DNA from 2 places in the Streptomyces sp. NPDC001728 genome. Region 2 is predicted to be linked to the other one. Evidence: riboswitches for the same ligand, from Rfam matches in the RefSeq annotation. Region 2 holds a riboswitch; the other holds the start of a gene.

Region 1 (4,410 bases), on a different contig from region 2:
AGCCAGCCGTGATCACCGCGATCGTGCTCATCAAGACCAGCGTGGACCGCATCCCCGAGATCGCCGAGTCGATCGCCGCGCTCGACAGCGTCAGCGAGGTCTTCTCGGTGACCGGCACCTACGACCTCATCGCGATGGTCCGCGTGCCCCGCCACGACGACCTGGCGGACGTCATCCCCGGCAGCATCAGCAAGATCCCGGGCGTGGAGGCGACGGACACCCACGTCGCGTTCCGCACGTACTCCCAGCACGACCTGGAGGCGGCCTTCGCCATCGGCCTGGAGTCCTGAGACCCCGTACGCGGCATGCTGAAGGGGGCCTCCCGGTCGGGAGGCCCCCTTCACCCGTACGAGTGAGTGCTCAGCCGCGGTCGGGGACGCAGCGGCCGTCCTCGGTGCGGTACTTCCACTGCGCGCCGTCGCGGACGAGCGCCTTCACGGCGCCGACGAACCGCTCCACGTGCTCGTCCGGCGTACCGGCGCCGAAGCTCACCCGGATGGCGTTGAGGGACCGCCCCCAGCCTTCGGCCGGGGGGACCCCCACCTCGCTTCGCTCGCCGGGCGCCGCCTCGGGGGCACCGCACTCGCCCGGGTCCTGCGGGTCGCTGCCGAGCAGGGTGCGGACCAGCGGGTGGGCGCAGAAGAGTCCGTCGCGGACGCCGATGCCGTACTCGGCGGAGAGCGCGGCGGCGAAGTGGGAGCTGTTCCAGCCGTCCACCACGAAGGAGATGACGCCGACCCGGGGCGCGTCGTCGCCGAACAGCGACAGCACCTTGACCTCGGGGACCTCGGCGAGGCCCTCGCGGACCGTGGCGATCAGGTGCCGCTCACGGGCGACGAGCCCCTCGAAGCCCGCCTCGGTGAGCGCCTTGCAGGCGGAGGCGATGGAGTACACGCCGATGACGTTCGGGGAGCCGGCCTCGTGGCGGGCCGCGGTGGTGTGCCACTCCACGTCCACTCCGCCGTCGGCCCGGCGCGCCACCTTGCGTGAGGCGCCGCCGCCCGCGAGGTAGGGCTCGGAGTCCTGGAGCCAGTCGGCGCGGCCGGCGAGGACGCCGGAGCCGAAGGGCGCGTACAGCTTGTGCCCGGAGAAGGCGATCCAGTCCACGTCGAGGTCCTGGACGGAGACCGGGTGGTGGGGCGCCAACTGGGCGGCGTCGAGCACGATCCGGGCGCCGTGGGCGTGCGCGGCGGCGGCGAGTTCCCTCACCGGCCACAGCTCGCCGGTGACGTTGGAGGCGCCGGTGACGCAGACCAGGGCGGGACCGTAGGGGTCACGGTCGGCGAGGGCGCGCTCCAGGGTCTCGACGGCCTGCTGCGGGGTGCGGGGCGCGTTGAGGTAGGTGACGCGGGCGTCGCTCCCCCTGCGCCCAGGGGCGTCGGGGGACCCCCAGGGCAGCAGCGAGGCGTGGTGCTCGGTCTCGAAGACGAAGACCTCGCAGTCGGCGGGGACGACGGCGGCGAGCAGGTTCAGCGAGTCGGTGGTCGAGCGGGTGAAGACGACCTGGTCGTCGGCGCGGCAGTCGAGGAACTCGGCGACGGTGACGCGGCTGCTCTCGAAGAGGTCGGTGGAGAGCTGGGAGAGGTAGCCGGCGCCGCGGTGGACGCTGCCGTAGTAGGGGGCGTACGCGGCGACGTCGTCCCAGACCCGCTGGAGGGCGGGCGCGCTGGCCGCGTAGTCGAGCGCCGCGTAGGTCACCTCGCCGCCGGTGACGAGCGGGACGGTGACGTCCCGGCCGAGGACGGGCAGCGGCGCGGCGCAGCAGGGGTCGGCGGACTCGACGGCGGCGACGGTCTCGACGGCGGCGGTGGCGGTGGCGACGGCGTCAGGGCGTGCGGACATGGCGGTATCTCCCGGCGGGCGGTGCTGAATGGCTTCGGTGATCCCGTACGCGGCCGGACACGGCGGGGTACGGGTGATGCCTCGGGGACATGGGAGGACACGGCGGTACACGGCGGTACACACGGGTACGCGGAAATGACCCTGATCCGATGATCCGAGGGTGAAGTAGGGGCGGACTCGCCCTATCGCATTCGCTTGCTCACGGAAAACGCTCCTCGAGAGACCAGGACCCCTGGTGTGTCGAGGGGTCCGCGCTTGCCGTAGACCTCGCTGCCTACGGCCTGGTCATCACCCGGGGCACCCCGCCACGGACGGAGGGTTGCCGGACAGCAAGCCGGGGCCAAAACGCTGTCACTCGTGACCTAGGGAGCATCGTGCCACATGATCGACGAACCGCAAGACCCCGGTCCGCATGCTGGACCGGGGTCGTGGGGCGGTGTCGCGAGCCCGGCATGATCCGAAAGTCAGACCCTAGGCGTTGCTGGCGGCGATCCAGCGTTCGAGGGCCCGGCGGGCCTCCCCGGAGTCGATCGACTCCGCGGCCTGCCCGATGCCGGCGCGGATCTGCTCCGCGAGGGTGCCCTCCCCCGGCGCCAGCGCGGTCAGCGCCGCCGCGGAGTTGAGCAGGACCGCGTCGCGTACCGGACCCGTCTCCCCCGCGAGCAGCCGACGGGCGACGTCGGCGTTGTACGAGGCGTCGGCGCCGCGCAGGGCCTCCACCGGTACGAGGTCGATGCCGACGTCCCTGGGGTCGAAGGCCTCCTCCCGCACCGAGCCGTCCCGGACGACCCAGACCCGCGAGGTGGCCGTGGTGGTCAGCTCGTCGAGTCCGTCGTCGCCGCGGAAGACCAGGGCGGAGGAACCGCGCTCGGCCAGCACGCCGGCGACGATGGGGGCCACCCGGGCGTCCGCGACACCGGTCGCCTGGGCCTGCACCCGGGCCGGATTGGTGAGCGGGCCCAGAAAGTTGAAGACGGTCCGGATACCGAGCTCCTTGCGGGCCGTCGCCACGTGCCGCAGCGCCGGGTGGAACTTCACCGCGAAGCAGAAGGTGATCCCGGCCTCCTCGGCGACCTCGACGACCCGCTTCGGGGTCAGGTTGAGGTTGACGCCGAGCTTCTCCAGGACGTCGGAGGCACCGGAGGCGGAGGACGCGGCACGGTTGCCGTGCTTGACGACCTTGGCGCCCGTGCCCGCGACGACGATCGCGGACATGGTGGAGATGTTGACGGTCTTGGCGCCGTCGCCGCCGGTACCGACGATGTCGACGGACGGGCCGGGCACGTCGATCGTGTTGGCGTGCTCGTACATGGTGCGGACGAGGCCGGTGATCTCCTCGACGGTCTCGCCCTTGGCGCGCAGGGCGACCACGAATCCGGCGATCTGGGCGTCGGTGGCCTCTCCGCACAGGATGCGGTCCATCGCCCAGGCGGTGTCCTCGGCGCTCTGGTCGCGGCCGGACAGCAGACCGTCCAGTACGGCGGGCCAGGAGCGGCCCGCCGACGTAGGTCCTCCAGCGGGGGTCGCAGCGCTCATGGCAGCTCCTGGTCAGTCCGTAGGGAATACGGCTCCACCCTATCGACCCCCGGGGACGGCGAAGAGCCCCGTCCATCGAATGGACGGGGCTCTCGCCGTGGCGACTTGTCTCACATCATGAGTTCAGGCGATCAGTGGTGGCCGTGGCCGCTCTGGATCTCCTGGAACTCGTCGACCGTGGGCTTGGCGATCTGGCTGTCGTCGCCGTAGTAGCCCTTGTTGAGCTTGACCCGGAGCTTCTCGATGCTCCCGACCTTGCGCTCCACGCCGTTCTCGTCGACGGCCGGCGGAAGCTCCGCCGCGTCGTACTGCTCGTGTGCCGTGAGGCGGTGCAGCTCGCCCTGGCTGAGCGGCTGGTGGACCTCGACGAACTCACCGTGCGGCAGGCGCTTGATGATGCCGGACTCGCGTCCGTGCAGCACCTTGTCCTTGTCGCGGCGCTGGAGGCCGAGGCAGATCCGCTTGGTGGCGATGAACGCGATGATCGGGCCGAGGAAGAAGAAGATCCGCACGAACCAGGTGATCGAGTTCAGCGACAGGTGGAAGTGGGTCGCCCAGAGGTCGTTTCCACCACCCACGAGCATGACCATGTACGCGGTGATCCAGGCGACACCGAAGGCGGTGCGCGTCGGAGCGTTGCGCGGGCGCTGCGCGATGTGGTGCTCGCGCTTGTCGCCCGTGATCCACGACTCGATGAACGGGTAGACACCGATCGCCGCGAGGACCGCCGGGAAGATCGCCAGCGGGATCATCACACCGAGGACCAGCGTGTGGCCCCACAGGTTGATCTCCCAGCCCGGCATCACTCGGATCAGACCCTCGGCGAAGCCCATGTACCAGTCGGGCTGGGCGCCGGTGGACACCTGGTCCGGCCGGTACGGGCCGATGGCCCAGATCGGGTTGATCGAGGCGATGGCCGCGATGACCGCGATGACACCGAAGACCAGGAAGAAGAAGCCTCCGGCCTTGGCCATGTAGACCGGCAGCAGCGGCATGCCCACGACGTTCTTGTTCGTACGGCCGGGGCCGGCG
Region 2 (4,410 bases):
GAGACTGCGGTAGCCATCCATCTGGATCGCGCTGTAGTGGACGAAAACATCCGCACCACCGTCTACCGCGATGAAGCCGTAGCCCTTCTCCGCGTTGAACCACTTGACGGTGCCCTGAGCCATGCCTAACTCCCCTATTACTGGCCCTTGCGCGGGACCCGCACTTCGCGGACCCGGGTCAGACCCTGCGCCGGAACGCGTCGACCGCCGCTGAATGTATCTGCCCAACTGCCCTCTGCAACAGGTCATTCGAGCGAGAATTCTGGGCGCACCGGAAAGGGGAATTGGGGATAATCCCTGGAGTTACGGGGCAAGTCGGGCCCGGCAAAACGCGCAGAACGTACACAACGCGCAGGTACTTTGGCTGCTTCCTGACGCACAGGGACGCATTCTCATATGCATCCGGCATGAGCAGCGGAGGGGGCTTCCCCAACTCTACCGTGCTCAACCATGCAGAATTGCCCCTTCCGCTTATGGACGCGGAAGGGGCAATTCAAGAAACACAGGACAAGCGATACGGCTCAGCAGCCGCCGGCGACGGCCGGGATGATCGAGACGCCCGCGCCGGTCGGGGTGGCCGTCTCCAGGCCCTGCTCGAAGCGCACGTCGTCGTCGTTCACGTAGACGTTGACGAAGCGGCGCAGCTTGCCCTGGTCGTCCAGGACGCGGGCGGCGATGCCCGTGTGGTTCTTCTCCAGGTCCGCGATGACCTCGGCGAGGGTCGTGCCCTCGGCCTGGACCTCGGACCGGCCGCCCGTGTAGGTGCGGAGGATGGTGGGGATGCGGACGTTCACGGCCATGTCTTCGAAACCTTTCAGTGGGCCAGGAAAGCGGGCCGGCACCCTGCGGGCCGGCTCGGGGCGGACCGGCTCAGAGCGCCAGGCCGGCGTCGCGGAACGCGTCCAGGCTCGGGCGGATGGTGACGGTCGCCTGAGAGGTGTCGGCCACCGCGTCCAGGGTCTTGAGTCCGTCGCCGGTGTTGAGGACGACGGTGGTGAGGTCCGGGTCGATCAGTCCCGCCTCGACGAGCTTCCTGGTGACACCGACGGTCACGCCGCCCGCGGTCTCCGCGAAGATGCCCTCGGTCCGGGCGAGCAGCCGGATCGCGTCCACGACCTGCTCGTCGTTCACGTCCTCCACGGCGCCGCCGGTCCGGCGGGCGATGTCGAGGACGTACGGGCCGTCGGCCGGGTTGCCGATCGCGAGCGACTTGGCGATCGTGTTCGGCTTCTGGGGCCGTACGACGTCGTGGCCGGCCTTGAAGGCCACCGACACCGGGGAGCAGCCCTCGGCCTGGGCGCCGAAGATCTTGTACGGCTTGTCCTCGACGAGGCCCAGCTTGATGAGCTCCTGAAGACCCTTGTCGATCTTCGTGAGTTGGGATCCCGAGGCGATCGGGATGACCAGCTGGTCGGGGATGACCCAGCCGAGCTGCTCGCAGATCTCGTACGCCAGCGTCTTGGAGCCCTCGCCGTAGTACGGGCGGAGGTTGACGTTGACGAAGCCCCAGCCCTCGCCGAGCGGGTCGCCGATGAGCTCCGAGCAGAAGCGGTTGACGTCGTCGTAGTTGCCCTCGATGGCGACCAGGTCACCGCCGTAGACACCGGCCATGACGACCTTGCCCTGCTCCAGGTCGTGCGGGATGAACACGCAGGAGCGGAAGCCGGCGCGGGCGGCGGCGGCACCGACGGCGCCGGCCAGGTTGCCGGTGGAGGAGCAGGAGAGGGTGGTGAAGCCGAAGGCGCGGGCGGCCTCGATGGCCTGGGCGACGACCCGGTCCTTGAAGGAGTGGGTCGGGTTGCCGGAGTCGTCCTTGACGAACAGCTTGCCGGGGGCGACGCCGATCTCGCGGGCGAGGTTGTCGGCCTGGACGAGCTTGGTCCAGCCCGGGTTCAGGTTGGGCTTGTCGGCGACGTCGGCGGGGACGGGCAGCAGGGGGGCGTAGCGCCAGATGTTGGCGGGGCCGGCCTCGATCCGCTTGCGCAGCGCCTCGGGGTCACCGAGGGGGAGGTCGTACGCGACTTCGAGCGGTCCGAAACACAGTTCGCAGGCGAAAATCGGGCCGAGTGCGAACACTTCACCGCATTCGCGGCAGGAAAGCCCGGACGCGGGACCGAGGTCGACCGAAGTGGCGGGGGTGACAGTCTCAACAGCCATGGAGGCGAGGCCCTTTCTCCTCATCTTTCCCATGACGAATTTTTCGCCATGAGACGGATTTGGCACCTTCCCTAGCCGGGGGCCTCGCTGGAGGACGAGACAAACCGACTGGAGGGTTGCCGGGGCTTCAACGGGCCGTTTCCCTCTGCCCCTCTGGATGAGCGGTATTCGATTGTGAAGCGCGGTGGACTTCGTTCCTGCGCTCCGACGCGGTCGGCACCCCGACGTGCATCGGGGATCCGCGTTGTTCAAGACTGTAACCGAAGGCCCGGACGCTCGGACCGGCCGTCCGAACCGCGAGATGGAGATCACGTGCTGGAAGAGGTGGGGCGCTGGCTGGACCGGCGGTCCTGGTCCGTGGCGGACCGGCCGCTGGAGCGAATCCTCGCGGCCAAGCGGAACACGAAGGTCAGCGTCGTCCTGCCCGCGCTCAACGAGGAGGCGACGGTCGGCGAGATCGTCGACGTGATCCGCCGCGAGCTGATGACGGAGGCCGTGCCGCTGGTCGACGAGCTGGTGGTGATCGACTCGGGCTCCACGGACCGGACGGCGGAGGTCGCGGCGGCGGCCGGCGCGCGGGTGGTGGCGCGGGACGCGATCCTCCCCCGGATACCGGCGGTGCCGGGCAAGGGCGAGGTCCTGTGGCGGTCGCTGATGGTGACGAGCGGAGATGTCGTCTGCTTCGTGGACGCGGATCTGCGGGACTTCTCCGCGGACTTCGTGACGGGGATCGTGGGCCCGCTGCTCACGGACCCGGAGGTGGACTTCGTGAAGGCGATGTACGACCGCCCCCTGGGTGACACCCCAGGCCAGGGCGGCCGGGTGACGGAGCTGGTGGCGCGCCCGCTGCTGAACCTCCACTGGCCACAGCTGGCCGGTTTCGTACAGCCGCTGGGCGGTGAGTACGCGGCGCGCCGCTCGCTGCTCGAACGACTGCCGTTCCCGGTCGGTTACGGAGTGGAGCTGGCGCTGCTCGTGGACGCCCTGCACGCGGTGGGTCTGGACGCGCTCGCCCAGGTGGACGTGGGGGTGCGCAGGCACCGGCACCAGGACGGGCAGGCGCTGGGCCGGATGGCGGCGGCGATCTACCGGACGGCGCAGCTGCGGCTCTCGCGGGGCCATCTGGTGCGGCCGCGGCTGACCCAGTTCGAGCGGGGCGAGAAGGGCTTCGAGCCGCGGACGTACGCGGTGGACACGGAGGAGCGGCCACCGATGGCCGAAATCGCGGAGTACGCACACCGTCGCGTGGCGTAACGCACCACTATCATCCGTTTTGCATACATTTCTCTTTTATGCGCTTCAGACAACATCACTCGGGCAGGGTGCTCGCGGCGGCGGGACTGATCGGACTGACGGCGGGCTCGCTCGCGTTCACGGCGGCGGGACCGGCCGCCGCGGACGTGGTCGAGCCCTTCGGCGAGCGGTACGAGGAGACGCTGTACGGCGACTTCGCGACGCTCGGCAACACGGTCATGGGCTGTCCGGCCGCCCCCGCGGACATGGCGGCGCGCTGCGCGGCGGCGGCGGGCGGCCAGGGCCCGGACGGCAACAACGCCTTCGTGATGGAGCGGGTCGACACGGCGGGAACCGGGGGCGGCTACGGCTCCAGCACCGGCCACGTGGTGATCCCGGCGGGCGCCGAGGTGGCGTACGCCCGGCTCTTCTGGGGCGGCAACGACGGCACGTACAAGGGTCCGAGCGGTGCCCGGCTGAAGCGCTGCGACATCTCCGGCAAGGACGTCGGACGCTCCCCCGGCGACCCGACGACGACCGCCCCGGTGATCAGGGTCGGTTCGGGTCCGGCGGTCCCGGTCTCGATCGACAGCATGGTCGCGGACCCGGCGGACACCGACGGGCCGCACTACTTCACGGGCGAGTCGGACGTGACCGCCGCCTTCGCGGGCGTCTCGGGGACGGACGCGCGGATCGCGGTCGGGAACGTCTGGGCGCCCGACGGCAAGGGCTGCGTGGCGGGCTGGTCCCTGACGGTGGTCCACCGGTTCCCCGGCCCGGACCCGGTCAAGGCGCCCGTGCGCCGGAACGTCCACGTGTACGGCGGCCATGTCCTCCAGCGCGCGGCCTCCCCCGCGACCACGATCACCGTGGACGGCTTCCGCCGGGGCCCCGGCACGGTACGGGCGAGCGTGACGGCGTACGAGGGCGACCGGAACACCCCCGGCGACACGTTCCTCGTCGATGGCAGGAACGTCACCGCGGCCCACTCGGGCAACACCGACAACTTCTTCGCCGGCG

Evidence for each region. A riboswitch is a leader RNA that binds a small molecule or an ion and turns the genes downstream of it on or off. The one in region 2 is predicted to bind S-adenosylmethionine.
Region 1: another riboswitch for S-adenosylmethionine. It lies ahead of ABT154_RS06050 (aminotransferase class V-fold PLP-dependent enzyme); the one in region 2 lies ahead of thrC (threonine synthase).

The regions. Positions count from the first base shown of each region.
Region 1 is NZ_JBEOZK010000003.1:133,331-137,740, reverse strand. It holds gene ABT154_RS06060 (rhomboid family intramembrane serine protease) at 1-12, shown strand, start outside; gene ABT154_RS06055 (Lrp/AsnC family transcriptional regulator) at 9-290, shown strand; gene ABT154_RS06050 (aminotransferase class V-fold PLP-dependent enzyme) at 361-1,842, opposite strand; SAM riboswitch class IV at 2,089-2,205, opposite strand; gene trpD (anthranilate phosphoribosyltransferase) at 2,314-3,378, opposite strand; gene qcrB (cytochrome bc1 complex cytochrome b subunit) at 3,510-4,410, opposite strand, start outside.
Region 2 is NZ_JBEOZK010000020.1:25,858-30,267, forward strand. It holds gene ABT154_RS25975 (cold-shock protein) at 1-123, opposite strand, end outside; gene ABT154_RS25980 (MoaD/ThiS family protein) at 522-800, opposite strand; gene thrC (threonine synthase) at 871-2,157, opposite strand; SAM riboswitch class I at 2,175-2,321, opposite strand; gene ABT154_RS25990 (glucosyl-3-phosphoglycerate synthase) at 2,470-3,411, shown strand; gene ABT154_RS25995 (DUF7927 domain-containing protein) at 3,450-4,410, shown strand, end outside.